One region of the Pseudolabrys sp. FHR47 genome, then DNA from elsewhere that is predicted to be linked to it. Evidence: riboswitches for the same ligand, from Rfam matches in the RefSeq annotation. Region 1 holds a riboswitch; the other holds the start of a gene.

Region 1 (14,815 bases):
GCGGCCTTCGATGATCAGGATCGAGACGCCGTCCTGCGTCTCTTTCGAGATCGCGATGCCTTCGAATTCGAGATTGCGCAGGTTGACGGGCAGCCCGATCGCCGCGAACAGCGATGCAGTCTGCGGCAGATAGCGCACGACCTCGCTGCGGCCGGCAATCAGAGCGATGTTGAAAGCAAACAGCACCAGAACGATGATGACCCAGCGCGACTTGCGGCCGTCCTTCTTGAGCTTGGCTTTCAGCCGGGCGCGGCGCGCGGTGAAGCTGGCGCCGTCTTCGGCGTCGTGCGGTGCCGGGCCGCTGAAAAACGCATTGCCGCCATCGTCGTAAGTCTCGTCCTGACGGGGCGCGAGCGGCGGCGCATCGGTGACGTCGATGGTGTCGCTGGCCTCGGCTCGCGCGGAGAAGGGCGCGTCCGGGCTGTAGTCGAAAGCCGGCTCCGGGGCTGCGGGTTCGGCCGGCGGCGGCTCCGCGAAAGGCGATTCAGCGCGCGGCAGCCCGGCGGGCGAAGCCGGAGGCGTATTGACGGTTTCCTCGAAGGTCGGCGGCGGGGGCGTTTTGGTTTCCTGGGCCTCGGCTTCGGCGATGACGCTATCGACGAAGGCGGAGACACTCGGCGGGTCAGCTGGCCGGGTCGGGCTGGCGAACCAGGTCGCCTTGCAACGCGCGCAGCGAACCGCGCGCCCGGACGGGCCCACCGTGGCCGGGTCGATCATGTAGGACGTTGCGCAGGTCGGACAGACAATCAACATTGGTTCTGCGGCGTTTCTTGCGGTTCCGACCCTAGCAGCCGACCGTTAATGGACCGGAAACCATGCCCTGCCGCGGGGCATGGCCTTCGGAGCCGCGAGACGCCCGGGTACAGCCTATGGCGGCGCGCTGATTCTCCTGTAAAACGTGAGAATTATCGGGACGTGACCGGCCTTTGGGGGCTTCAAGGCCGGGCGCATGGTTTTCGGGCCGGAATCAAAAGGCTCGCGACAAGAAGAAGCGGAGGCCGGCGTGGTCCGATTCGAAAATGTAGGATTGCGCTATGGGCTCGGGCCCGAGGTGCTGCGCGACCTCACCTTCCGCATCGAGCCGCATTCCTTCCAGTTCCTGACCGGGCCCTCGGGGGCCGGCAAGACCTCGCTCCTGAAGCTGCTGTTCCTGTCGCTGCGGCCGACGCGTGGCCTGATCACGCAGTTCGGCCACGATGTCGCGACACTATCCAAGGATGCGGTGGCGACCTTGCGCCGGCGCATCGGCATCGTGTTCCAGGACTTTCGGCTGCTCGATCACATGACGACTTACGAGAATGTGGCGCTGCCGCTGCGCGTGATGGGGCGCCCGGAGGAGAGCTACCGCGACGAGGTGATCGAACTCCTGAACTGGGTTGACCTCGGCGACCGCATGTGGGCGCTGCCGCCGGTCCTGTCCGGCGGCGAGAAGCAGCGCGCCGCCATCGCCCGCGCGGTGATCGCGCGGCCGCAACTGCTGCTCGCCGACGAGCCGACCGGCAATGTCGATCCGCCACTGGCGCAGCGTTTGCTGCGGCTGTTCATCGAGCTCAACAAATCGGGCACGTCGGTCGTCATCGCGACGCACGACATCGCGCTGATGGATCAATACGACGCCCGCCGCCTCGTGCTGCACGACGGCCGGCTGCATATTTACGACTGAACGCAACAAGACTGGTCATGGCCGTCACAGACGACACCGATACGGAAACGACCACGCCTCCGCGCTTCGCGGTGCCGGCGCGGCCGCGTTTCGAGACGCCGGTAGTGCCGCGCAATTCGATCGCCGGCCGCGCGCTAATCGCGGTCGTCGCCATCATGACGTTCCTGGCGTCGTTGACCACTGGCGCCGTCATCCTGGTCGGACAGGCGGCGGGTGAATGGCAGGCCGATGTGGCGCGTGAAGTCACCATCCAGGTTGTGCCGGCGCCCGGCCGCGATACCGATGCGACGGTGACGAAGGCCGCGGCGATCGCGCGCGCCTTCCCCGGCGTCGGCGACGTGCGCGTGTTCTCGAAGGAGGAGTCTTCGAAGCTGCTCGAGCCGTGGCTTGGCAGCGGGCTCTCCCTCGGCGACCTGCCGGTGCCGCGGCTCATCGTGGTGCGGCTCGCCTCGGGCGAAACCGTCGACATGGCGCGGCTCAACCGTCTGCTGATCGATCAGGCGCCGGGCGCGACGCTCGACGATCATCGCGGCTGGATCGAACGCATGCGCGCGATGGCGGGCTCTGTCGTTGCCGGCGGCATCGTCATCCTCGTCCTGATGCTGGCGGCCACCGTGCTGTCCGTGACCTTTGCGACGCGCGGCGCGATGGCGACGAACCGCAACGTCATCGAGGTGCTGCATCTGGTCGGCGCCAAGAACAACTTCATCGCTGGCAACTTCCAGCGCCACTTCCTCGTCATGGGCCTGCAAGGCGGCCTCATTGGCGGCGGCGCGGCAGTGCTGCTGTTCGCGCTCGCCGCGTTGATCGGCCACTTCACCGCCGGCACCGCGGGCGGCGATCAGAGCGCGGCACTGTTCGGCTCGTTTTCACTGGGATTTCTCGGCTATCTCGCCGTGCTCGCCCAGATCGTGCTCAGCGCTGTCGTTACCGCGCTGACATCGCGGCACACCGTCAACCGCACCCTGGAGGCGATCGACTAGATTTCAGGGGAATTCGCGCCGGTTTTGCGCGTAGATCGCGGCACGCCATAGTGCTATGCCGTCCCCGACTTGAATGGACTTCGAGACGCAATGTTCGCTGGCTTTGTCCGCTGGATTGGCTTTCTGACCGTCACCGTCGCGATCGTCGGCGCACTGGTGCTGACCGCCGGATTCTTCTGGTTTGCCGCCCAGATCGCGGACAGCGAAGTGCCCCTGAGCCGCAAGGCGGACGGCATCGTCGCCCTGACCGGCGCCGCCGCCCGTATCCCGGACGCGATCGAGCTTCTGGCCTCCGAACGCGGCAAGCGCCTGCTCATCACCGGCGTTCACCGTGCCACCTCGGCGAGCGAGATCGCGCGCCTGACGCCGCTCTACTCCAAATATTTCGACTGCTGCATCGACCTCGATCGCTCGGCTCTCAACACCTTCGGCAATGCGCTGGAGACCAAACGCTGGACGCGCGAGCACAATTTCATGTCGCTGATCGTCGTGACCTCGAATTGGCACATGCCGCGCGCCCTGGCCGAGATCGCGCATCAGTTGCCCGACGTGAAGCTGGTCCCCTATCCGGTCATATCGGAAAAGGTGCGTACCGAGCCGTGGTGGGAAAGCATCAGCACCACGCGCTTCCTTGTCGCCGAATATCTCAAATATCTGTTCGCGCTCGTGCGCATGGGCCTCGACCCCGATCCCAATACTTAAGGACCTCTGGCCCGTGCTGATCATCCGCTCCGTTCTCTTTAACATCGCGTTCTACTTGAACACGGCGATTTTGCTTGTCGTTGCATTGCCGACATTCCTGATGCCTTATTGGGGCATCGTCGAAATCGCCCGCCTCTGGGGCCGGATCAACCTCTGGCTGCTGCGGGTGATCGCCGGCGTGAAGATTGAGGTGCGCGGGCGTGAAAAAATCGTGCAGGGCCCGCTGCTCGTCGCCTCCAAGCATCAGTCGGCATGGGAGACGTTCTCGCTGGTGACGCTGTTTCCCAATCCGGTCTTCATCCTCAAGCGCGAGCTGCAGTGGATTCCGCTGTTTGGCTGGTTCACCATCAAGGGCCGCATGGTGCCGGTCGATCGCGGCGGCGGCGCGGCGGCGCTTCGGGCCATGACCGCGCGGGCGCGTTACGAACTGATGCAGAGCCGCCAGCTCATCATCTTCCCGGAGGGTACGCGACGCCCCGCCGGCGCGGAGCCGCGCTACAAGTTCGGCGTGGCGCATCTGTACGCTGGCGCCGGCGTGCCGTGCCAGCCCGTCGCGTTGAACTCGGGCCTGTTCTGGCCGCGTCGCAGCCTGCTTCGCTATCCGGGTACGATCGTTGTCGAGTTTCTCGATGTCATCCCGCCGGGCCTGGAGCAAGGCGAATTCTTCGCCCGATTGCAGAACGAGATTGAAACGGCGACGGCGCGGCTGATCGAAGAAGGCCGCCGCGAATTGCAGAAGGCCAAATAGCTTCTCAATTTCCCTTGAGCTGCTGCGCGAGCATGTGCAACGCGTGGTCCCGCACGCCCATCGCCTCCAGTTCCTCGACCGTGGCAATGACGTAATCGCGATTGGCGCCGGAGCGGCCGTGGCCTTGCCGGCAGTAATGCAGTTGCTCGGCGGCGGTCAGATTGCCGGCATATTGCTCGTGGCCGCGATCGACGATGTAGCACAGCGCGCGCACGCTCTCGCGCGGGTCGTCGTCGAGCCAGACCTGCCGCCAGGCTTCCAGGTAAACCATCGTGACCTGCTCGCGCTCGCGCAAATAGGCGATGGTCTGCTCGCGCTTGTCGGCGGCGACCCGGTAGGCAATGCCGCGGCAATTGCCGCCGCGGTCCAGCCCAAGCACCAGGCCCGGCTTTTCCGGCGTACCGCGGTGAACGAAGGAATAGACACAGAGCGCGCGGTGGGCGCCGACGAGGCGGGCCTTGCGCCGCTCCAGCGCCTCGAAACCGGGGCGCCACATCAGCGAGCCATAGGCGAACACCCAGAGATCGCCGCTATCGTCGGAAGAGGCCGTCATCTGCCCAGGAAGTCGGAATGGTCCAAACCGGGCGGGGCGCGTAGCAGTCTACCGGTCCGGGCGCAATGGGGCGCCGGGCATGGGGTAAGACACGAGGTTTACGGTGAAACTTTCGCCCCGGCGGGGCGTTCGCCCTTGTGTCCGGGGCCGATCCTGCGCACAACGGCGCCATTGCGGCGCGCCGTCGGACGTGGCGCTAAACTGCCGCAATTGACAGGTTTTTCACCCCGCTATGTCCCTCGACTCGCCATCCCGCCGTTCCTCGTCGCGGCGCTACGTCGTGATGATTGTAATCGTCGCGCTGCTGGTCGGCGGGTGGTCGGCCTTCTGGTATGTGGCGGCTGGCAAGGCACGGGACATGCTCGACGGCTGGCGCGCGCGCGAGGCACAGTCCGGTCGCATCTTCGCTTGTGGCGAGGAAAACTTTGGCGGCTTCCCTTTCCGTTTCGAGTTCAGGTGCAGTGGCGCTACAGCCCAGATCAAGAGCAGTCGCATTCCCTTCGAGATGAAGACCAAGGGCGTGACTTTGGTCTCTCAGGTCTATGATCCGACTTTGCTGATCGGCGAGTATCAGGGGCCGATCACGGTATCGGCGCCGGGCGGCCCGGCCGAGCTGTCGGTCAACTGGAAGCTGTTTCAGTCGAGCTTGCGCGGTACGCCGACGCGGCCGGAGCGGTTGTCGCTGGTGTTCGAACGGCCCGCCTTCGACGTGATCGAAGAGGGTAACGCGCGGCCCGCATTGCGCGCTGAACATCTCGAGCTTCACGGCCGTCTCATCGAGGGTATGGTCACGCAGCGGCCGGTGGTCGAAGTGGCGTTGCGTACCCGCGGCGCCTTCGCACCGGGCGTGCGCGCTTTGTCGGCGCAGCCGATCGACGCCGTTGTCGATATGGTGCTGCGCGGCCTCAGCGATTTCGCGCCGAAGCCGTGGCCGGAGCGATTCCGCGAAATCGCGGCCAATGGCGGCAGGATCGAGATCAACGAAAGCCGCTTGGTCCAGGGTGAGACGCTGGCGGTTGGCTCCGGTACGCTGACCGTCAGCGCGGCGGGCCGATTGCAGGGCGAGTTGCGGCTCACCGTTGCTGGCCTCGAACCATTCCTGAAATCTATCGACGCGCAGAAACTGGTGCAGTCGGCGCCGTCGATGGACAAGCTCGCCAGCGCGCTCGATCGCCTCTCGCCGGGTCTCGGCCAGGCGGCGAAACAGCAGGTCGGGGCTAATCTTTCGGCCGGCATCAACCTGCTCGGCCAGCAGACCACACTCGAGGGCCGTCCGGCGGTGGCGCTGCCGCTGCGCGTCGACGACGGCCGCCTCTATCTCGGGCCGATCCCGCTCGGCGAGACGCCGCCGCTGTTTTGATGTCGCCAGAAACCGGGTGGCGTCCCGACCGCATCGCGCGCTACCATGCTGGCGGAGACACCGGCATGACACTCGAATTCCTCATCACGTCCTTCATTGTCGTCGTTTCGCCGGGTACCGGCGTGCTCTATACGCTGGCCGTCGGCCTGACGCGCGGCTCGCGCGCCAGTATCGCCGCCGCGTTCGGCTGCACCCTCGGCATCCTGCCGCATATCGCGGCGGCGATCCTCGGCCTCGCGGCGCTGCTGCACACCAGCGCGCTCGCTTTCCAGATATTCAAATATGCCGGCTGCGTCTATCTGCTCTATATGGCGTGGAGCGCGCTGCGCGAACACGGTGCGCTCAGCGTCTCGAAGGAAGGCGACCGGCGTCCGCCGATCGGCATCGCCGTCAAGGGTTTCCTGATCAACATCCTCAATCCGAAGCTGTCGATCTTCTTCCTCGCCTTTCTTCCGCTGTTCGTTTCGGCGAGCGAACCGAACCCGGTCGCGCTGATGCTCGAACTCAGCGCCGTCTTCATGCTGATGACCTTCGCGGTCTTCGTCGTTTACGGCCTGTTCGCCGCCGCGATCCGCGATCGCGTCGTCACAAAGCCGCGCGTCATGGCCTGGATGCGGCGCACCTTCGCCGCGGCTTTCGTGCTGCTCGGCGCGCGGCTGGCGCTCGCGGAAAGGTGATTAATCGTCCGAAGCGTAAGGCTTCGGCAGCGGCTCGGGCGGCAGGTTCTGATGGCTGCGGCCGAAATCTGGCGCTGGTGAATCCTGGCCGATCTGCACGATGCCTTTACGGATGGCGCGCGTGCGCGTGAAGTGCTCGAACAAGGTATCGCCATCGCCGTTGCGGATTGCCTTGGTCAGCAGCGCGATGTCCTCATTGAAGCGGCCGAGCATCTCCAGCACCGCGTCCTTGTTGGTGATGAAGATATCGCGCCACATCGTCGGATCGGACGCCGCGATGCGCGTGAAGTCGCGGAAGCCGCCGGCCGAGAATTTCAATACTTCAGAGCGCGTCACGGTCTCGAGCTCATCCGCGGTGCCGACGATCGTGTAGGCGATGAGATGCGGCAGGTGGCTCGTCACCGCGAGCACAAGGTCGTGGTGATCCGGCGCCATGGTCTCGACATTGGCGCCCAGCAGTTTCCAGAATGCGGCAAGCTTGTCGATCGCGGCCTGATCCTGGCCGGGCGGCGGCGTGAGAATGCACCAGCGGTTGACGAACAGCTCGGCGAAGCCGGCGTCGGGCCCGGAATATTCGGTGCCGGCGACGGGATGCGCCGGCACGAAGTGCACGCCGCTCGGAATATGCGGGCCCATGTCGCGCACGATCGAGCCTTTGACCGAGCCAACGTCGGACACGGTCGCGTCCGGCGCCAGATGCGGCGCGATCTCTTTGGCCACCGTGCCGCAGACGCCGACCGGCGTACAGACGATAACCAGATCGGCGCCTTCGACCGCGGCCGCGGCGGTCTCGACCACCTGATCGGCGAGGCCGAGCTCGGCGACGCGCTTGCGCGTCGCCTCCGAGCGCGCCGTCGCGACGATCGAGCCGACCGCGCCTTGCGCCTTCGCGGCACGCGCGATCGACGAGCCGATCAGTCCGACGCCGATAAGCGCGAGGCGGTTGTAGAGCGGCGCCTGCTTGCTCACGCCGCTTTCCCCATGAACTCCTTGAGCGCGGCGACGACGAGCTTGTTGGCCTCCTCGGTGCCGATCGTCATGCGCAGGCAGTTCGGCAGGCCGTAGCCGGCGACGCGGCGCAGGATGATCCCGCGTTTGGTCAGGAACTCGTCGGCCTCCGGCGCGGTCTTGCCCTTGGTCTCGGGAAAGTGGATCAGCACGAAATTGCCGACGCTCGGCGTCACCTTGAGGCCGAGCTTATCGATTTCATCGCTGACCCAGCCGAGCCACTGGTTGTTGTGCGCGATCGACTTCTCAAGATGCGCGGTGTCTTCAATGGCGGCGATGCCGGCCTTGATCGCGGCCGAATTGACGTTGAACGGGCTGCGTACGCGGTTGAGCACGTCGACGATACTCTCCGGGCCATAGAGCCAGCCGAGACGGATCGCGGCGAGGCCGTGAATCTTGGAGAAGGTGCGGCACATCACGACATTCTCCGACGTCGCCACCAGCTCGATGCCGGCCTCGTAGTCGTTGCGCTGCACATATTCGGCATAGGCGGCGTCGAGCACGAGGATGACGTTCGGCGGCAGCGCCTTGTGCAGGCGCTTGACCTCGTCGAACGGCACATAGGTGCCGGTCGGGTTGTTCGGGTTGGCAAGGAAGACCAGCTTCGTGCGCGGCGTCACCGCCGCGATCATGGCGTCGATGTCGGCGACGTAATTCTTCTCCGGTACCGCGATCGGCTTGGCGCCGCGGCTCAGCGAGTAGATCGGATACATCAAGAAGCCGTGTTGCGAGTATACGACTTCGTCGCCGTCGCTCAGATAAGCCTGCGCCAGCATGTTGAGCAGGTCATCGGAGCCGGCGCCGCAGACGATGCGCGCCGGGTCGAGCCCGTAGACGCGGCCGATGGCATTGCGCAGTTCGATGACGGCGCCGTCCGGATAGTCCTCGAGCTTGGCGCCTGCGGCCTGATAGGCGGCAACCGCCTTCGGCGAGGGGCCGAGCGGGCTCTCGTTCGACGACAGCTTGTAGATCTTGTCGACACCGGGCGCGCTGCTCTTGCCGGGGACGTAGGGTGCGATGTCGAGCACGCCGGGACGCGGAACGGGACGCGAAGGGGAATTGGTGGCAGTCATGTTCAAGCCATTGCTGAAAGTGGGCCGGAGGGGTCGAGCCGGGGTGGCTCAGGCCTTGTCGGCGGCAACCGTATAGCGGGTTGCGTGGCTGCCGACGAGGGCCATCGAGCGGACGGTGGCGCCGGCTTTGCCGAGGTGCTGGGCGATGTCGTGGATGCTCTGGTTACTCGGCAGGGTGACCAGCAGCGCCGCGCCGTCGAAGGCGCGGTCCGGCACCGCCAGGAATTCGGCCAAGGTGGTCAGGGTCTGCGCGGCTTTGGCGCTCCAGCCCGAGACGCGGACGCTCCACACCTCGACCTCGGTGGCGCGGGCATCGTCGGCGACGCGGGAGATCACGAACACCGGCAGCGCCGCCGGGTGGTCGTGACGCTCGACGAAGGGCAGGCGGGCGATGATCTTCGGCGCGGCATCGAATTCGAGCGCGTTCCACCACGCGCCGGCGCTGACCGAGGAGATCACCGGCACGAGGCCGAGATCGCCGCGCGATTCCGACACCGCGGCGACGACACCAGCCGCGCCCATATGCGGCACCAGCGGCACCGTGAAGCCGAAATGGAAGCGAGCTGAATCGCGCATCTGCGCGTCGCCGGCCGAGAAGTCGGCATGGGCGGAGAAATTCTGCTGAACATAGGTGAACGTGGCGATGATGACACGCCAGATACTCTCGACGGTATCGAGCGGCAGGATGCCTTTGTGGCGCTCGGCGAGACGCCGCATCATCTGCGCTTCGCGCATGGGACGAAACGCCGAGCCGGTCTCCTGGCTCTTCTTGACCTCGATCAGACGATCGATGATGTCGCCGCGCTCCATGAGGAGCTGGTGCATGGCCTCGTCAATGCGGTCGATCTCCTGGCGGAGCGCGGCGAGGTCGATGGGTTTGGGCGGCGTGCTCATGGTGGGCATTGATAGGAAAGACGGGCCTTAAAGGCAAAGAAAACCTAACCTTGTTGGGATGAAGGCGGCGGCCCACCGGGTTCTGCGGCCTCGGCCCCGGCTTGACGCGGCCGAGGGTGAGGAATAAGTACGGGCCATTCCGTGGTCATTTGAGCCGGCCGGCTTGCAGCCACGTTAAACAACTCGCTAAACAGGCCGGGGAACATCAAGGGTCCCGGCCGAACCTTCGTTCAGGCCGGTTTTTTTATGGCCTGATGTGTCCGGGAGGCCTTCCCCACGGGAGGCCGTGTTCGTGATGAACGTTAAACCGACCAAGAGCGAACTGGTGCGCGACCAGATTGTCCGCGACGCTGACAATCCGCGTGCTTCCAACGTCGCCCGCTTCGGCGCCGACAGACCGCTCAAGCTCGATGCCGGCGTCGAGCTATCGCCGTTCCAGATTGCTTACACCACGTACGGGACGCTGAACGCGGAACGCAGCAATGCGGTGCTGATCTGCCATGCGCTGACCGGCGATCAGCACGTCAACAACGTCCATCCGGTGACCGGCAAGAATGGCTGGTGGGAGACCCTGATCGGCCCCGGCAAACCGATCGACACCGAACGCTACTTCATCATATGCACGAACGTGCTCGGCGGCTGCATGGGCACCACCGGGCCGGCCTCGACCAATCCGGCGACCGGCAAGCCCTGGGGGCTCGATTTTCCCGTCATCACCATCCGCGACATGGTGCGCGCGCAAGCGATGCTGCTCGACCGTCTCGGTATCGAAACCTTGTTCGCCGTGATCGGCGGCTCGATGGGCGGCATGCAGGTGCTGCAATGGGCAGCGAGCTACCCCGAGCGCGTGTTCGCCGCGTTGCCGATTGCCACTGCGACGCGGCATTCGGCGCAGAACATCGCGTTCCACGAAGTCGGCCGTCAGGCCATCATGGCCGACCCGGAGTGGAAGAGCGGACGCTACCATCTTGAGGGCACCAATCCGCGCCGCGGCCTCGCGGTCGCGCGCATGGGCGCACACATCACTTACCTGTCGGACGCGGCGCTGCACCGCAAGTTCGGCCGTAACTTTCAGGACCGTGAGAAGGCGACGTTCTCGTTCGATGCCGATTTCCAGGTCGAAAGCTATCTGCGCCACCAGGGCATCTCATTTGTCGAGCGCTTCGACGCTAACTCCTATCTCTATCTCACGCGGGCGATGGATTATTTTGATCTCGCCGCGGACGCCGGTGGTGTGCTTGCCAATGCCTTCAAGGATACGCCGACGCGCTTTTGCGTGATCTCTTTCACCAGCGATTGGCTGTTCCCGACGCCGGAGTCGCGCGCCATCGTCCATGCACTCAACGCCGCCAAGGCGCGTGTCTCCTTCGCCGAGATTGTCACCGACAAGGGCCACGACGCCTTCCTGCTCGACGAGCCCGAAATGTTCGCCATCGTGCGTGGCTTCCTCGATGGCGCCGGAAAAGCGCGCGGATTGCCGTGGCTTTCGGCGAAGAAGTAATCTCGCAAGATCGGCAATGGCCATGAGCGACAGAAAACTCAACCCGCAGGTTCGTAACGGCAGTGGCGCGCGCGTCGACCTCATGCTGGTCAGCGATATGGTCGAGCGCGGCGCCAAAGTGCTCGACGTCGGTTGCGGCGACGGCGAGCTGCTGCAGATTCTCGCGGACACCCGCAACGTCGACGGCCGCGGCATCGAATTGTCGCGCGAGGGTGTCAACGAGTGCGTGGCCAAGGGACTCGCCGTGATCCAGGGCGACGCCGACACCGATCTTGCCGATTATCCCGACGACGCCTTCGATTACGTCATCCTGTCGCAGACGCTGCAGGCGACGCGCCAGCCGCGCGTCGTTCTTGAGCACATGCTCCGGATCGGCCGGCACGCCATCGTCTCGTTCCCGAATTTTGGCCACTGGACGGTGCGCATGCAGTTGCTGTTTCAGGGGCACATGCCGCAGACCGACATCCTGCCTTACAGCTGGTACGACACGCCGAACATTCACCACTGCACGATCAAGGACTTCGTCCAGCTCTGCCAGACCGTCGGCATTTCAATCGACAAGGCGGTGGCGCTCAATGCCTGGGGTTCGCCGCTGCGCCTCAATGCGCCATGGTGGTTCTGGAACATGTTCGGCGAGCAGGGCGTGTTTTTGCTGAGCCGGAAGGGTTGAGCGATGCGTTGTCATCGTCCGCGAAGGCGGACGATCCAGCGCTTTCTCAGGGAACAAAAAGTGCTGGGTCCTCCGCCTTCGCGGAGGACGACGTGGTGAACACGCATGGTTAAATCGCTCGTGTTCACCATTTCACTTCACCATGTCACTTCACCGTTAATTCAATCCGATCATTTGTTGAAAATTGTCCGTGCTATCCCCGATGCACGGCGGCGCGCGTCACGGCGCGCGAGGAACGTTTTGGAATCGGGGACACTTCCATGCGTAAAATGCGGATGATGGTCGCTTCTGGCGGCATCGCATTGGTCGCCTTCTGCGAACCGGCTTTCAGCCAGCCGATGCCACAGGCCAAACCGAAGGTTGCTCAGCAGACTGCCTCGACGAAGAATAAAGCGCTGGCCCATCGCGCGCAGCGCGAGGCCAACGCCAATCGCCTGCGCAGCACTGCGATCTCGGCGCCGCCGAAGGCGCCGCTCACCGGCTGGCCGGCGCTGGTCCTCGAAGCGCGCAAGTACATGGGGACAAATCCGACCGCGCGCGATCGGCTGTGGTGCGCGACTTTCATGAACATGGTTCTCGCCAAAGTCGGCTATTCCGGCACCAATTCGGACGCCGCGCGCTCCTTCGCGCAGTACGGCCGCCGCATCCACGAGCCGCGCATCGGCGCCATCGCCGTGCTCACGCGCGGCAAGAATGGCGGCCATGTTGGTGTCGTCTCCGGCATCGACCCGAGCGGCAATCCGATCGTCATTTCCGGCAACCACGGCCGCAAGGTCGGTGAGGCGATCTATCCGCGCTCGCGCGTCATCGCCTATGTGATGCCGACCGACCAGCGTGCCCCGACGCAATTCGCCGACCGCGGCGCGCCGCAGAAAGGCACCGACAACGAGCTCGACTCGCCGATCGCCGAACTGCTTGCGGTCATCGAATCCGAATACAACGCTAAGGGCCGCCCGCGTGGGACCGGGCCGGAGCCGCGCCCGGTGTCGCCATCGCAGGCCCGCCGGGATGTGCAACTCGATCCGGCCTTGGCCGAGTTCCTCGGGCTGAAAGAGCGCGCGCCGGCGGCTAGGCAACCGCCGGTCATGCCGCAGGAGGCGGCGCGGCCGCAGGCACAGCCGCCGCAGGTTTCGCGTATGCCGGTAATGCAGCCTCACGCCGCGCCGATTCAGCGGCGCGAACTGCGTGTCGAGCAGCGTGCGCCGGGGCTCGTTGCCTCGAATGGTCTGACGATAGCGCGCTAGACCTTGTCGTCATTCCGGGACACGTCCTGCGGACGTGTCCCGGAATGACGAGCTACAGCAGCGCGTTGACCTTCAGCGTATCGCCGTCCGCAATGTCCCCGCCTTCGATGACCTCGGCATAGATGCCGCAGTCCATGTGATTGAAGGTCTGCATCAGCGACTTCGGAATATTGAGATCGCGCGCCGCGGTGACCGGATCGACATTGGTCGCGGCGCAGCGGACGATGCGTTTGACCACCTTTAGCCGCACTTTGTCGCCGACCTCGATTTCCTGATCGAGCAGGTCGAACTCGCGCCACGCCGGCCAGCCGGTGACATAAAGATTGCCACGAAAGCGCAGTGGATCGACCGGCTGCCCGATCGCACTCTCGACCGCCGCGACCGAGGCGAGGTTGATGATCGACACGACTTTCTTCGCCACATCGGAGAAGCTGTGCAGTCCGCCCGGCGATGCCTCACCGGACAAAACCTTGGGCGGACCGTTGAGCTCCGCCGGCATGAACTTGCGGAAGAAGGCCTCGACCGCCAGCCGGCCTTCTTTAGTCCGGAGATCGGCACGGACGGCCTCGCGGTCCTCGTGGACGATCACGAGCGTATGGCTGGCCTCGTCGTAGTCGGTCTTGAGGCCGGCCAGCCGCTCGTTGCGCATCAGCATCAGGAAGCGGGTCTTGGGGAAATAGGCGGGCGCCGCCGGGTCAAAGCCGGTCGGGCCATTCTCGATGGCGTAGAGCCGGTCGGCCGGCAGGGTCAGCCCGGCCGTGAGGGTCACCCGGGGTAGTTTCTGGGGCGAAAGGCCCTTAACCGGGTAGCGGTAGATTGCGTCGATAATGGCCTGGTCTGTCATGGAAACCGCTAAGCTCAGGGGGTTAATCCTGACCTATATCAAGCAGGGCGGCCCTTCAAACCGGCAAAGTGGTTCCCACATAAGGATCAACAGGTCGCCTCCAAAAGGGGCCTGAATTCAACGGTGCCTTTATGGGCCGAGGGAGTTAGACGATGAATTTCGAGAAATACACCGACCGCGCCCGCGGTTTCGTCCAGTCGGCGCAATCTCTGGCCCTGCGCGAGGGCCACCAGCAGTTCGCCCCCGAACATCTCCTGAAAGTCCTGCTCGACGACCCCGAGGGGCTGGCGGCGGGGCTCATCGATCGCTCCGGCGGCAATTCCCGCCAAGCCTTGCGCGAGACCGAGGCGGCGCTGGCCAAGCGCCCGAAGGTCTCCGGTGCCGGGGCAGGGCAGGTGTATCTCGATCCGGCTCTGGCGCGGGTCTTCGACGCCGCCGAAAAAGCCGGCGAGAAGGCCGGCGACAGTTTCGTCACTGTCGAGCGCCTGCTGCTCGCGCTGGCCGTCGAGAAGGACAGCGAGGCCGGCAAGGCTTTGTCGCGTGCTGGCGTGACGCCGCAGAACCTCAATGCCGCCATCGAAGCCCTGCGCAAGGGCCGCACCGCCGACTCAGCGTCGGCGGAGAACGCCTATGATGCGCTGAAGAAATATGCCCGCGACCTCACCCAGGCGGCGCGCGAGGGTAAGATCGATCCGGTCATCGGTCGCGACGAGGAAATCCGCCGCACCATCCAGGTTCTCTCGCGCCGGACTAAGAACAATCCGGTGCTGATCGGCGAACCCGGCGTCGGCAAGACGGCCATCGTCGAGGGTCTCGCCCAGCGCATCGTCAACGGCGATGTGCCGGAGAGCCTTAACGACAAGAAGCTCTTGTCGCTCGACATGGGCGCGCTGAT
Region 2 (14,815 bases), 1.8 Mb from region 1:
CCGCTGCGCTGCCGCATTGGCCGGATCAAAACATACAATGTCCGAGTTGCGCAATGACGCCATTAGCGGGTCTGCCTATCGTCGGCGGCAAGGCTCCGGCCGACATCGGTCGCCGGCCCCTGACCAGATTTTGGATGGATCAAGATGGACGAAAAGAGACAAAGCCGCCTTTCGCTCGTTTGGCTTATCACGGCGGTTGGCGCGATAATCTACGCCACGATCCAGATCTTCTCCTATTTGAATGCCTCCGCCGGATCGCACGGGGCGACGCCTGCGCTCAATTTCACCGCCGCCCAAGTTTGGGTGATCTCGGCCTTCTATGGGGCCTGGGTGATCCCGGCTCTGCTGGCGCTGATCGATCGGCCGACCGCCAATTGGGTGTCGCTCATCTTCGGCGGGGTTCTCGTGGCATTGACCACGCTCTCGGGCGTGTTCGACGGCATCCGCGATGGCGGCCATCTCGTTTTCTTGGCGTTGTTAGCCATCACGCTTCCCGGCTCATTCGCGATCGCGATGTCGTGGCGGCATCTTCGCAATTGCGATGTCGGGGCGGCGCCTTCGGGCCGCATGATCAGCATCAATCCCCGATAAAGGACCAATCCATGCCAATGGACAATTCAAATTTCCCCTTCGTCTGGTTGGATTATGCAGACGCACCCGATCATGACCACGATGAGGACTTCGCATCGTTTGAAGAGAATCTGAAGCGCGGCGAGCCGTTCGTGGTGCTGACGGATTCCGCCCCGAGCGAGGACCATGAGCACAGCCAGGAAGAAAAGAAGCGCACCTCGCTGTGGATGAAGAAACATAAGGCCGAAATGCGCAAGCTCGTGCTGGCGATGATCATCGTCGAGCCGAGCGCCGCCAAGCGCCTCGCGTTCAAGGCGTTCGGCATCACCTTCGCGAAATTCTGGGGTTACCCAATGATGCTCGCCTCGTCACACGACGAGGCCATGGCGATTGCGCGAAAACTGTTGTCGGATCACGCCGGGTCGACCGCCAGCTGACGAAAATGGGTGAAACGATCGGGGGGTCGGGAAGGTGACTGGCCCGGCCGCAGGATTGTGGCTGTTCTTGAGTTAATTCACTGTCTATCGCTAGCATCGCGGAGCGCGTTCCTGTGATGGTGTGGCTCGATAGAGCAAAGCCGCGCGCTCGCCAGCCGAAGTGACGCCGAAGCAGCTCAAGGAACTGAGCATCAGGATCGATCTGCCGAAGAAATAAACCCAGCGGCGGCACGCGACGCCTCTTCAATTGAAGGCCAGTGTCGCAGGTGGTATCGCCGAAACTGATGCTGGCTTCGTCGGTAGTACAATTATATTGATATCATACGCCGCACCATGAAAAGGCAGGCGTCATGCCGTCGCTGCGCCTGATCATTCTGATTTGAAGTTTTTAATTTGACATAGGGCAACACCCGCTCTTGCGGTATTTTACAGAATATTCGGCATCGCACTTTTGGATATGCACGGATGTTCTGAAATCGCCGCAGCGTACGCATCGGTGTCGGACTGGCCCTGCTTGTCCTTGGCCTGATAGCCATTCTGCCGGGCCTTACGGGATACACGAGTCTGGATGGGACGGTGAACGCCCGCTTTGTGGTCGTCGCCGCGCCGATCGAAGGGGCCGTCGTCAATAGTCCGCCCAAAGCCGGCACAACCGTATCCGAGGGTGAGCAATTGCTGATCATACAGAATGAGCGCGTCAACCGTTCTATGCTGAGCGAACATCAGGCAGAGTTGCGCGCAACGCAGGCGGCACTGAAGGCATCGCTGTTGCGCCAAACCGGACTGCAGTCGCTGCGCGATGACATGCTGCGGCGTCTCGCCGTCTATCGTAAGGCGATGCTGGAGAATACGGATCGGGAAATTGCCAGCCAGGAGGAGCGTATCGGCTCCAGCGAAGCGCGCGGGACGGAACGCAAGAGCGATCTCGAACGCAAGCAGTCTCTGCGATCCTCCGGGCATCTGTCCGCGATGGAGCTGGAAAAATCCGTTGCCGGCGAGGATGTCGCCAAACATGAACTGGAGGGTGCGAGGAACGAACTGGATCGACTGCGGCGCAAACGTGCGGCAATCGAGAACGATGTGTATATCGAAGAAGGGCGTAACGACGTGCCGTATTCGTTGCAGCGCGTCGACGAAATCGATCTGGCGCTCAAAAGCCTTTTGGCCATGCGCGTCGAACAGGAGGCACGGATCGTCAAGTTTCAGCAACAGATTGCGGACGAGGAAGCCCGTACCGAGAGGCTCAGATTTGCATCGGTGCTGAGCGAGCTGACCGGCGTGGTCTGGCGTAATTTCGTCGCCACCGGATCGAACGTGACCGTCGGACAAGAACTCGTCAACATCCTCGATTGCCGCGACCTGTTCGTGGAGATTTTGGTCCACGAGGTTGATTACGACGACATTTATCCGGGGCGGGACGCCGAGGTTCGCTTGCTCGGGCGCAGCGATTCCATTCCCGGCCGTGTGGCCTTCGTCAGGGGCAGTCGCGCGGATTTCGAAGACAGGATACTCGCAGCCTCTCTTCCGCGGACCGAGGGGAAATACGCAAAAATTCGTATCGAATTGGTGCCGTCCGACCTCAACACCGATTATCGGAATTTCTGCCAGGTCGGCCGCACGGTTCATGTGCGATTCCGGAGGCGAAGCGTCCCCCTCTTGCGCTGGTTGCGGAGCCTATGGTTCAGCATCTCCTAGCCCTGGGGCCGGCTTTCCTGGTTCTCGCCTTCTATCTGGTCGGCGTTCTGAATTGGCCCCGCCAACGGACCTGGGCGCGCACCATTGCCTGTACGGCTGTGTTGGCTCTCGCCCTGCGTTACATGATCTGGCGTTTTACCGCGACGGTTTTACAGCAACCGTTCGACGGCAGCGCGGCCTCCATGTGGATATACTTCATCTTTCTGATTGAGTGCTTCGCGTTCATCGAAGCCGCATTTTTCATGGTGACGATGAGTCGCTATGTCGACCGGAGTACGGAGGCCGACCGGCTGGAGTCAAATCTCTTCTCCCGTGGCCGGGATTGGCTGCCGACGGTCGATATCTTTATCCCAACCTATAATGAGCCTCTGAGCGTCCTCGAACGCACCATTGTCGGTGCGTGCGCGCTGGACTACCCGAAAGAGAAGCTCAACATCTATGTGCTTGACGATGGGCGGCGGGAGTGGTTGCGCAAATTTTGCGAAGAGGAGGGCGTCATCCATGTGACGCGGCCCGACAATGCCGACGCCAAAGCCGGAAACCTCAACCATGGACTCAGCCTCAGCAGGGGCGAATTCGTCGCCGTATTCGATGCCGATTTTGTCCCCTTCCGTATCTTCCTGCGTCGCACTCTTGGGTTCTTTGCTGATCCGCGGATCGGGATCGTGCAAACGCCGCAGCACTTCTTCAACAAGGACCCGATCCAGTCCAACCTGTCGCTGGAGGAATACTGGCCCGACGAGCAGCGCCTGTTTTTCGACGAAATGGCGGCAAGCCGTGACGCCTGGAATGTGAGCTTCTGTTGCGGCTCATGCGCGGTCCTGCGGCGCGAGGCGATCGAGGCTGCGGGCGGCATACCTACCGAGTCGATCACTGAGGACTTGCTGACTACCCTCGCGTGCCTCAACAAGGGCTACATCACGCGATACCTGAATGAACGGTTGTCAATGGGCCTTGCGGCGGAAGACCTTGAGGGATTCTTCATCCAGCGTAGCCGCTGGTGCCGTGGCGCCATCCAGTCGCTTTATGTCAAGAGCGGGCCGATCCGCGGTCCCGGGTTGACGCTGTTCCAGCGCATCATGTTCCTGCCCGTGAGTTGGCTGCTGCAATATTTCGTCCGCTTTGTCGGCATCATCGTTCCGGCCGTGTTCTTGTGGACCGGATTATCGCCGCTCTATTTCACGGGCGTGGACGATATCCTCTACTATCAGGTTCCCGTGCTAGTGGCGTATTTTCTGTTCATCCGTTGGCTCGCACCGAACAGGTACTTGCCGGTCATATCGACCGCTGTCGGTGTCTTTGCTACGTTCCGGCTGCTTCCAGTCGTCATCAGCAGTTTGATCAGGCCATTCGGGGTGCCGTTTCGCGTTACGCCGAAAGGGGTCGAGGGGCAGGCGCGTTTCGACACGTACACCTTCTCCTGCATCATGACGATCCTGATTGTGACGGCGGCGGGCCTTTTTTTGAACGTTGTGCCGGAATGGGCGCCAGCCAAGAATTTTGAGTTTTCGAGCATCGCGAAGTACTGGGCGGCCTTGAGTATTCTCATCCTGCTGGTGGCGGCGCTGATGTGCTTCGAGGCGCCGCGGAGCGAGCACCAACGGTTCGCCGCCGACGAACAGGCGCAACTCGTCCTCGGTGACCGGGCGATCCCTGTTCGCCTTGTTGCCATCGCGATGGATGAATCGACAGCGCAGACGACGGCGGATCTATCCTCCTCGGTCGGGCAGCTGGCGACCTTGACGGTTTCCGATGTGGCGCCCTTTGCGGCGAAGATTGAGATGCGGGATCGGCGGGACAACGGTCGTGAACTGATACTCGTGCATCAGCCCCTTGCGCCCGACATCCGCGATCAGCTGATCGTGAAGCTTTATACGGGCGGCTATTCTCAGGACATCGAGGCGCTGAAGTTCGGCCGCATCATCGACCGCCTGTGGGGCCGCGCCTTCGGCGACGTGCCGCAGCATGCCGCCATTCCGGCCGCACACCCCAAGATGCCCGGTTGAACGCCACAATTGATCTATCGAAGATGTGATCGCGAGGCGGCACGCCCCGCGCTAGGATCGCCCCGTGGAGAGGAGGTCCATGCGTTTCGAACGGCTGATATTTCTGGCGGCTCTGGGGCTCGCCGCGCTGGTTCTGATGAGCTGGCCCGGACGCGCGCAGGCGCAAGGCGTTGTGCAAGGCGGCGCGCAAGACGCGGCGGCGATGCCGATCTTCGACGCCCACATGCACTACAACCAAGAGCCTAATCCGTTCTTCTCGCTCGACAAGGTGATCGAGGTCTTCGACCGCAACAACGTCAAGGGCATCCTCGCCACCAGCCGGCCGAACAAGGGCACGCATCAGTTGATGCAAGCCCAGAAAGATCAGAAGGCGCCGGGCCTGTGGGTGGTGCCGTTCATAAGGCCTTACCGCGTGCGCGCCGACATTCAGACCTGGTTCGGCGATCCGCTCAGCATCGAACTGATCGAGAGCGAGTTCAAGCGCGGCTACTATCGCGGCATTGGCGAATTCCATCTCTACGGCAAGTCGGCCTGGAATCCGATCGTCAAGAAGATCGTTGATTTCGCCGTCGCCAACGATCTTTATCTGCATGCCCATGCCGATGAGGAAGCGCTGCTGATCCTGTTCGAGCATAACCCGAAGGCCAAGATCATTTGGGCCCACACTGGATTCTCAACGCCACCCGCGCGCGTCGCCGAACTGCTCGACAAATATCCGATGCTGTGGGGCGAGCTTTCCTATCGCGGCGGCATCACGCGAGGAAGCGCACTCACGCCCGAGTGGCGCGACCTGTTCGCACGTTACTCCGATCGCTTCCTGCTTGGCTCGGACACATGGATCAACGAGCGCTGGGCGAGCTACGACGACATCATGGGCGAGTATCGCTCATGGCTCAAGCAGTTACCGCGCGAGCAGGCGCAGCGCATCGCCTGGGGCAACGCGGCGCGTCTGTTCGGCGCGGCGAAGGTCGATTAACCGCCGGCTCCCGATGCCTCGCCGTTGCGACCGTTCGATCGCGCAGCGTCGATGGTTGCCTTGAGGTCGTTGCGATCGTCGTCTTCCTTTATGCTGCGGCCGCCGGCGTTGACCACAAGACGCAAATGCTTCTCCAGCGCCGGGCGTTGTCGCTCGTTGGCCAGCTCCAGCAATTCCCCGATATTCTTGGCCAGACGGATCAGAACGGCGGCGTGTCCTTCGGCCGTCTGCCTGATCTGGTTGAAGGCCGCATCGGTCAGCCCCTCGAAGGTGGACACCGGAAGTACCAGACGGACGATGCCTTCGTCATCGGCGAAACGCGATTGCGCGGCGCCGCGATCCATTACCAGCCGCAGTGACAATGTCAGCCGGTCGATGACGGCGATCGCCGTGAATGGATCGTTGATCCCCGGTGACAGGGCGCGCAGGGCGACCTCGACCAATTGATGCACGGAGAATTCGAGGTCCTGCACGGCGGTACGGGTACGGCCGGCGACAAAGGCCGACTGCACCGGGCGGGCGAGATCCTCGGCCGCCATGCGCGGGGAAACACGGGCCAGCGTGGTGCCGGGAACGGCGTGCTGGCCGGGCCTAACCTGCAGTTCGATCAGCGCCTTGGCTTCGGCGGCCTGGCGCACGAGAGCCCCGATGTCGACCGCCTGGACATAGCCGCCGGTCGCGACGGGAATGATACCGGTCGCGGTTTTTCCGACGACAGCGACGGGGGCTGCTCGGCATGTTTCTCCGGCAGCAGGCGCCGGATGTCACGGTCGAGCGCCGCGCCGACGCGATCGATCACATTGTCGGCGATGATGGCGCGGGCGAGGTGATGAACGAAGACCAGCAGACTGGCAAGGCTCGCAAGCACAAGTATCGTGCCGACCGTCACCGCAAGATTGGCAACCGAGCCATCACCATACGTGCTGCGCAAAACGAGCAGCAGATAGACCACGGTCGCCATGAACAGGCCGAGCGATGCCTGGGTTTGCCAGTCGCTCATAAAATTGCGGATCAACCGCGGCCCCAATTGTTGCGCCGCCAGCGTCAGCACCACCATGGTGATCGAGATCGCGAGCGTCGCCATCGTGATCATGGCACCGACAAGATTGCCAAGGAATTGCGGGGCCTGCTCGGCGCTGCCGCTATACAGAAACCAGACCGGATCGTCGCCGATATCGATGTTGATGCTGCGCATCACAAAGGCCAGCAATGCGGCGGTCATCGCCATGACCAGCGGCATGGCCCACAGGCTGGTGCGGACATTGTCCCAGATCGTCAGCAGTCGTGGAATCAAGTGGGCTCCTATTCGGGGACGATGGAAGGGGCGGATGTGGAACCCCGGTGGGCCGGTATCGTTCCGTCGGAGGGCTGGGCCCTGGTATCCCGTCAACCTCGCGCCGGGGCCGCCAGGACCGGCTGCTTGCGGACCGGCTCCCGAACGTATATTCATTAGCCAGCATCAAGAGTTGGGCATCGCCCGACGCCAACCTGCTTCCCGAGCAAGGTGGCGCTCCCCGAAAGGGAGGATGTGGCCGAACCGGCAACGAAACGGGCTCAGTCACAGTCGGTCGCGCTCACGAGATTGAGGACCGACTGTATCCATGCCGATCAAGATTCCGAACAATCTGCCCGCGCGCTCCATTCTGGAAGCGGAAGGCGTCAGCGTCATGCTCGAGAAGGATGCGGTCCGGCAGGATATTCGCCCGATGCGGATCGGTCTGCTCAACCTGATGCCGAACAAGTCCAAGACCGAGACGCAGTTCGCGCGCCTGCTCGGCGCCTCGCCGCTGCAGATCGAGATGACGCTCGTCAAGATGTCGGAGCACGTGCCGCGCAACACCTCGGCCGATCACATCCTGTCCTTCTATCGCAACTGGGAAGACGTGCGGGAGGAGAAGTTCGACGGCTTCATCGTCACCGGCGCGCCGGTCGAAACGCTGCCGTTCGAGGAGGTGACGTATTGGGGCGAGCTGGAACGCATCTTCGACTGGACGCAAACCCATGTACACGGCCTGATGACGATCTGCTGGGGCGCGCAGGCCGCGGTCCATCGCTTCCACGGCATGCCGAAATATGCGCTCGGCAAGAAGATGTTCGGCGTCTACCGTCACCGCGTGCTCGACCGGACTTCGCCCTATCTGCGCGGCTTCTCCGACGACTTCGCGATCCCGGTGTCGCGCTGGACCGAGGTGCGCCGCGCCGATATCCCGCCGCAGAGCGGCATGAAGGTGCTGATGGAGTCGGACGAGGCCGGGGTGTGTCTGATCGACGATCCGGCGCATCGCGCGCTGCACATGTTCAACCACATCGAATACGACAGCGGCTCGCTGGCGGACGAATATTTCCGCGACCGCGCCGCCAATGTCGCCGTGGAAGTGCCGAAGAACTATTTCCCCGGCGACAATCCGGACGTTCCGCCGCTCAACCACTGGCGCAGCCACGCCCATCTGTTGTTTGGCAACTGGATCAACCAGATCTACCAGACGACGCCGTTCGACGTTGCCAAGATCGGCACCGTCGAAATGGCAGGGCCGAACGCGCGCGTCATCGCTCAGGCAGCGGAATAAACTCGATCTCGTCGCCGGGCACCTTGTCGAAGTGGCCGGCCTTCCAGTCGGCCTTGGCCTGCTCGATGCGGTCCTTGCTGGACGAGACGAAATTCCACCAGATGTGCCGCGGCCCGTCCATTGGCGCGCCGCCGAGCACGACGAAATGCGCGTCGCTCGCCGCCGTCACCGTGATGCTGTCGCCCGGCTTGAACACCAGAAGCCGGCCGGCCTCGAACCTGTCGCCGGCAATGTCAATGACGCCATTGACGACATAGACTGCGCGCTCTTCGTGATCGGCGTCGACCGGCAGCGTTTGGCCAGCCTTGAGCGTGACGTCGGCGAAGATGGTCTCGTGCAGCACCGGCACCGGCGAGGTCGCGCCGTAGAGCGAGCCGGTGACGACACGAACGATCTTGCCGTTGTCTTCGACGACCGGGAATTCGCCCGTGTCGTGATGCGCAAAGCCCGGCGCGGTTTCTTCATGCGCTTTGGGCAGCGCCACCCACATCTGCAGGCCGTGGATCGGGCTGCCGGTTTCGCGCAAGCCGGCTTCCGTGCGCTCCGAATGCACGATGCCGCGACCGGCGGTCATCCAGTTGATCTCGCCGGGACGGATCGCCAGCGCGGTGCCGAGACTATCGCGGTGCATGATTTCGCCGTCGAACAAATAAGTCACGGTCGACAGCCCGATATGCGGGTGTGGGCGGACGTCCAGCCCAGTACCGGCGCGGAATTCCGCCGGCCCGAAATGGTCGAAAAAGATGAATGGCCCGACCATGCGCGAGCGCGCCGAGGGCAGGGCCCGCCGCACCGAAAAGCCGTCGCCGAGGTCGACCGTGCGCGGCACCACGACATGGGCGAGGGCGTCGCAGCTATAGGCATTGCCGGCCTCGGGGTCCTTGCCGGGAAAGAAGCTCATGCGCCGCTCCTGTCGCTGTGTGATCGTCCAAAATACGTTAATACCGCAGAGAGCCCGTGTCATGGCGGCATTTGGCTGCTCCACCCCTGCAGTGCGGCAATCGTGTATCCAAGAGAGCTTCCACCTTAGGCGGCCATTAACCATGCATGCGTGCAGTGCCGTTTCAGCGAGTTTTCCAATAATGCCGGGCTTTAGGCTTAAGCGGCTTTTTACGGCGCCGTGGCTCACTGGGGGCCGCACCAGAATGGTCGGACGAGCCGGTAATGTTTCTTTTCGCGCGCGGTTTTACGCGCCAGAACGTTGTTGCGATTGCAGTTGGCGTATTGGTAGCCGGTGCACCTCTGGTCGCGTTCAATTTCTGGCTCAGCGGCGTCCTTGACCGGAACGGCCGGGAAGAGGCCGACATTTCCGCGCGCCACGCGATCATGCTGGTCGAGCAGCGCACCGATGCTGTTGTCAGAACACTTGATGGCTTGAGCGCGGCCGGCGTTGCCGATTGCGGCCCCACCGCGCTCGAGGCGATGCAGCGTGCCACATTCGAGACCACCCTGATCAAGGAAATTTCCATCCTCGACGTCGGCGGCCGCATGATGTGCTCGTCGCAGCAGAGGGTCGGGCCTGCCGAACGCGAGACGGTGCGCCGGATATTGTCGACCGAACCGCTGGAGGGGCAGGTCGGCTACTCGCTCGATGTATTGAATCTGCCCGGTTCGCAGCCGATGGTCCGGATTCGCCGGCCGCTCGGCTCCGGTTCCAATGCGATCGCCGCGCTGGTCCCGGCGGGGATGTTCCTGCCGCATGTGGCGGTTCATGCCTTCGACCCGAACCTTCATGATGAATTCAGTAGCGGTCCGGACATCAACGGCACGCCGCGCGGCCTCTATGCCGCGGTCGAAACCCGCGGCCAGGTCATTCTCGGTGAGCTCGGCAGGCGCCCGGCTGCCACTGCGGCCGGCGACAGCTATAAGGCCGAGCACCGCTCGCGCAAATACGGCTTCAAGGTACTCGTCATGGTGCCGAACAAGCTAATCGGTGCCAGCGGCGCCGAGCTGAAATGGCTGGGCCTGTTTCTCAGCGGCCTCGCACTGGCGATCCTCGGTCTGTTTGCCGCGCTAATCGCTCGCCGCGACCCGAACAATCCGATTCTGGAGATGGAGCGCGCGCTGGCAGCCGGCGAATTCGTGCCGTACTACCAGCCGATCGTCGACATCACGACCGGGCAGTTGCGCGGTGCCGAGGTGCTGGTGCGTTGGAAGAAGCCCGACGGCACTCTGGTGCCGCCCGCGGCCTTCATTCCGCTCGCGGAATCGAGCGGGTTGATCCGCGCCATGACGCTCGACCTGATGCGGCGGGTCGGTGACGAGGCCGGCAAGGCGATCGGCGAACGGCCGGGGCTGAAGATTTCGTTCAACTTCGCCAGCCGGCTGTTCGCCGACGAGTCCGTGGTCAAGGACGTCTACGGCATCTTTGCCAAGTCGCCGATCAAACTCGCGCAGGTCGTGCTCGAACTGACAGAGCGCGACCCGATCGAGAACTTCGCCGCGACGCGCCAGATCATCGCCGCGCTTCAGGGCTTTGGTATCCGCATTGCCATCGACGATGTCGGCACCGGCCACAGCGGGTTGTCCTACATGCTCAAGCTCGGCGTCGACATCATCAAAATCGACAAGATGTTCATCGACTCGATCGGTACCGACCGCAATTCGTCGACCATCGTCGAGACCTTGGTGGATCTCGCCAACAATATGCGCATGGATGTGGTGGCCGAAGGCGTTGAGAACTTCGAGCAGGTGATGCATCTGCGCGAAATCGGCATTCGCTCGGCGCAGGGCTACGTGTTCGCACCGCCTCTGCCGGGCAGTGCCTTCCTCAAGCTGGTGGATGCCATGGATGGGCTGGGTGACAATGCGGCCATGGCACCGGTCGTGGCGGCCGCCTAGTTTTTGCTTCACGTAATCCTAGACCATGATCCATCCAGGTTGAATCAGAGCACGGTCTAGCTTCTTTGTTTGAGCATGATCTTTTCCGAAAACCGGCTCCCACTTTTCGGGATCATGCTCTAGGCGCCAAGCTCGGTCTCGATCGCGACGATCAGGCCCGGATCCGACGGATCGACCGCCGACGTGAAAGCGGCCTTGAGCCGGCCGTCGCGGCCGATCAGGTATTTGTGGAAATTCCAGCGTGGCGTGTCGCGCGGTCGCTCAGCGGCGGCCCAGCGATAGAACGGATGCGCGCCCGCGCCCTTGACGCCGGCCTTGGCCGCGAGCGGGAAGGTGACGTGGTACTCGTCATGGGCGGTCTTGGCGATCTCGGAAGCGCCGCCGGGCTCCTGACCGCCGAAATCGTTGGACGGCACGCCGATGATGACGAGGCCCCGGTCGCGATAGCGGGCCCATAGCTTCTGCAGGCCGGCATATTGCGGGGTGTAGCCGCACTGCGAAGCGGTGTTGACGACGAGGATCGGCTTGCCGGCGAAGTCGGCGAGCGCGATATCGTTGCCGCTCAAGGCCTTGAAGCGGAAGGCGTAGGCCGACACCTGCGACATTTGGGCTTGGGATAGGGGCGGCGCCTGCGCGAGAAGGGTGCGGGGCGCGGCGACGAGTCCGGCGACGGCATAGAGCAGGGTACGGCGCATCATCATGGGGTGAAGTCTAGCGGCAGGAATCGGCGAGGCGCGCCACAATTTCCTGTGAACAGGCGTCCGTTTTTTGTCATTGAAAAGAAAAGCGGAAAAAGAAAGCGAAAGGAACCGACTTACCGCTTCTACGCCGCTGGGTTGCTCTGGGGGCGAGGGCGCGTGCGTCTAAGCCGGTTCCTTTCTGGCGTGTGCGCGACGAGCAGGGCCCAATCTTGCCTCGCCGGGCCGGGCCCGGGGCCACTCCTGCCGGTTCCAGCGCACTACGCCGCTGCGAAATGAACGGTGGTCTCGAATGTGTAGCCGCAAGCATCGCACTGCCACAGGTGCCGTGCATAGCCAGCGTCCAGCCACTCGGAGTACTCCGGCATATAAAGCGCTTCACCACATTGCGCGCATGTATTGGCCGGGCGGTACCGCGGAGATCGCCGAAGGATATTGATGTCGCTTCGGGCGTGCGGGCTCATGAACTCCTCCTTTCGTTGCGGCCGCGCTTGCGATCAATGCCGCAATTCACGCCAGCCAATGTCCGTCACTTTCCCCACACCGTCGCCGCTAACCGTATCGATGGTGAAAGACAATTGAAGCAGCAAGGCTGACGTATACCGTGCCGCTGCGCGAAAAAGTCGCGCTCGCGCCGGGGTGGCGCGAGCGGTTGTAAATTGCTGTTCGAATGTTCGTTGAAAGAGAATCCAATGCGCCGAAAATTCGCGCCGGATGTTGCGCGGTCTATTTCTTTTCGACCGAAATGCCGTTCGCACCGATATTGAGCTGCACGCCTTTCGGTTCGCGCTGCTCTTCGTAAAGCTTATAGCCAAGCGCGCCGACCGCGAGGCAAAGCACAGCGACGGCCAGGACGAGTACGTTTCGATTCATAAGCAGGTCACCCCTGTGGAGATTGCATGCCTACAACGCCGGTCGTGGAACAAAGTTCCGTCGCTCGTGCCGTCGTCGGAAATCAGCCGACTATTTGCTGAAAATACTCAGCCGATACGCAGCGCCGGCATTGGCGGCGCCGGGCGGCATCCGGCCGGCGAGGATGTCCTTGACCTGATTGACCGTGTCGAATGCCTGATGCTCGGCAGCGTCCGGCGTCAGCCCGGCGGTGTGTGGCGTGGCAATCACGTCAGGCCGTTTGGCGAGGAATAACGATGGCTTCTGGTCCGGGGCCCGGCCGACATCCATGGCGGCGCCGGCGATCAACTTGCGATCGAGGGCATCCTCAAGCGCCTTCTCGTCGACCAGATTGCCGCGCGACATGTTGATGAAGAAAGCCGACTTCTTCATGCGGGCAAAGGCGGCGGCATTCATCAGGTTCTCGGTCTCTTCATTGGCGATGACGAGGCAAACCAGAAAGTCGGATGCGGCCACGACATCCTCGAACGATGCTTGCGCGACGCCGGGTTCGCTGACGGTCTTGAAGGGATCGGACACCATCACCTTCATGCCAAAGGCGACGCCGAGGCGGGCGAGATATTGGCCGATGGCGCCATAGCCGAGAATGCCGAGCGTGGCGCCGGCCAGTTGTCGGCCCATCACCGGTTCCGGATCGTGGCCGGCGCGATACTCGGCAGTGTAGCGGGAGACGTGGCGGCCGAGATCGACCATGAAACCGATGGTCTGCTCGGCGACAGACGGGATGAAACCGGGCGTGGCGTGGGTGACGAGGACGCCGATTTTCGAGGCGGCGGCGACGTCGATGTTGCGGATATCGACGGCGACACGGAGAAAGGCGGCGAGTGAGGCGGGCGCCTGGGCGAAGAACTCTGCGGGCCCGGCGGTTTGCCGGTCGGAGACGATAATCTCGCAACCTTGCGCCAGTTTTGCCAGCGCCGCGGCGTCGAGCACCTTGCCGGTGTCGTTAAGCCGGACGTTGCAGAGCCCGCGCAGCGCAGCGAGTGCGCGGTCGCCATAGTAGTTGGCGAGCATGTCGGGCGTATGGGTGAGCAGGACGGTCGGCATGCGATTTCCCCCGGAGTTTCTTGGCCCGCATCCTTTGTCGCCATGCCGGACGGAAAACCGGTTCCCACTTTTCCTGGCATGGCGATGGCGGGGCTTTTGCATCTAGGCCGGACTTGCAAAGATAGGCAATTGGGGGAATGGCGCCGGGAACAGGAAACCGCGGCGTCGCGTGGTGACTGATGGAGCGTCCTCATGAGCCCGGCCGACAATCCCGGCACCACGACCAGGCCGCGCACCAAACCTAAAACGAAGGTCGCCCGGCCGCCTTTGTGGAAGGTGATCCTGCTCAACGATGACTACACGCCGCGTGAGTTCGTGGTGCAGGTGCTCAAGGCCGTGTTCCGGCTCAACGAAAGCCAAGCCTATCGCGTGATGATGACCGCGCATCAGAAAGGCGCTTGCGTCATCGCGGTCTATACCCGCGACGTCGCCGAGACTAAGGCCAAGGAAGCGACCGAACTCGGCAAGATGAACGGCTATCCGCTGTATTTTGCGACGGAGAAGGAGGAGTAAGGCTTCGCGTCATTCCGGGGCGCGCATGCAACGCGCGAGCCCCGGAATCCATAATCACAGACCGGGGATATGGATTCCGGGCCCGAGACTGCGTCGCGTCCCGGAATGACCGCAAATAGTATATGGTGCGCGCACAACATAAGTATTCGGGAAGGAAACGCATGCCACAGAAAGTCCTGATCACCGCCGGTGCCGCCGGCATCGGCCGCGAATTTGCGCGCGCTTTCGCCGCCACGGGCGCCAAGATATTCGTCTGCGATATCGACAACGAAGCGTTGACCGCGATCGCCAAGGAAATCCCCGGCCTGGTGGCGAAGCGCTGCGACATGGCGGTGCGCGCCGAGATCGAGAAGATGGTTCCGTCGGCAGCCGAGGCGCTGGGCGGCATCGATGTGCTCATCAACAATGCCGGCGTCGCCGGCATGACCCTGCCGGTCGATCAGTATCCGCCCGATGACTGGGACAAGGTGATGGCGATCAACCTCACTGGCATGTTCGATGTGACGCGGCTTGCCATTCCGTATCTTAAGGAGTCGGAGGCTGGCGTCATCAT

The links. Region 1 has a riboswitch for S-adenosylmethionine ahead of E8Q40_RS04885 (homoserine O-acetyltransferase). Riboswitches for the same ligand answer to the same signal wherever they lie in the genome.
Region 2: it holds a riboswitch for S-adenosylmethionine, as region 1 does, so the genes downstream of both, metA (homoserine O-succinyltransferase) here and E8Q40_RS04885 (homoserine O-acetyltransferase) in region 1, are expected to answer to the same signal.

Annotation. Positions count from the first base shown of each region.
Region 1 is NZ_CP039740.1:972,745-987,559, forward strand. Features, by position in the region: gene E8Q40_RS22175 (MJ0042-type zinc finger domain-containing protein) at 1-753, opposite strand, end outside; gene ftsE (cell division ATP-binding protein FtsE) at 1,004-1,663, shown strand; gene E8Q40_RS04840 (ABC transporter permease) at 1,681-2,646, shown strand; gene E8Q40_RS04845 (YdcF family protein) at 2,737-3,348, shown strand; gene E8Q40_RS04850 (1-acyl-sn-glycerol-3-phosphate acyltransferase) at 3,362-4,096, shown strand; gene E8Q40_RS04855 (gamma-glutamylcyclotransferase) at 4,101-4,649, opposite strand; gene E8Q40_RS04860 (DUF2125 domain-containing protein) at 4,933-6,009, shown strand; gene E8Q40_RS04865 (LysE family translocator) at 6,075-6,686, shown strand; gene E8Q40_RS04870 (prephenate/arogenate dehydrogenase family protein) at 6,687-7,655, opposite strand; gene hisC (histidinol-phosphate transaminase) at 7,652-8,767, opposite strand; gene E8Q40_RS04880 (chorismate mutase) at 8,816-9,661, opposite strand; SAM riboswitch at 9,793-9,872, shown strand; gene E8Q40_RS04885 (homoserine O-acetyltransferase) at 9,954-11,162, shown strand; gene metW (methionine biosynthesis protein MetW) at 11,185-11,832, shown strand; gene E8Q40_RS22405 (TIGR02594 family protein) at 12,093-13,076, shown strand; gene E8Q40_RS04900 (MOSC domain-containing protein) at 13,129-13,920, opposite strand; gene clpB (ATP-dependent chaperone ClpB) at 14,073-14,815, shown strand, end outside.
Region 2 is NZ_CP039740.1:2,765,456-2,780,270, reverse strand. Features, by position in the region: gene E8Q40_RS13675 (helix-turn-helix domain-containing protein) at 1-17, opposite strand, end outside; gene E8Q40_RS13670 (hypothetical protein) at 145-591, shown strand; gene E8Q40_RS13665 (hypothetical protein) at 603-1,007, shown strand; gene E8Q40_RS13660 (HlyD family efflux transporter periplasmic adaptor subunit) at 1,584-2,702, shown strand; gene E8Q40_RS13655 (glycosyltransferase) at 2,684-4,708, shown strand; gene E8Q40_RS13650 (amidohydrolase family protein) at 4,788-5,684, shown strand; partial or broken gene E8Q40_RS22230 (DUF2254 domain-containing protein) at 5,681-6,906, opposite strand; SAM-I-IV-variant riboswitch at 7,136-7,242, shown strand; gene metA (homoserine O-succinyltransferase) at 7,286-8,251, shown strand; gene E8Q40_RS13630 (pirin family protein) at 8,229-9,152, opposite strand; gene E8Q40_RS13625 (EAL domain-containing protein) at 9,416-11,092, shown strand; gene E8Q40_RS13620 (glutathione peroxidase) at 11,212-11,793, opposite strand; gene E8Q40_RS21990 (hypothetical protein) at 12,517-12,663, opposite strand; gene E8Q40_RS13610 (NAD(P)-dependent oxidoreductase) at 12,754-13,749, opposite strand; gene clpS (ATP-dependent Clp protease adapter ClpS) at 13,942-14,262, shown strand; gene E8Q40_RS13600 (SDR family oxidoreductase) at 14,424-14,815, shown strand, end outside.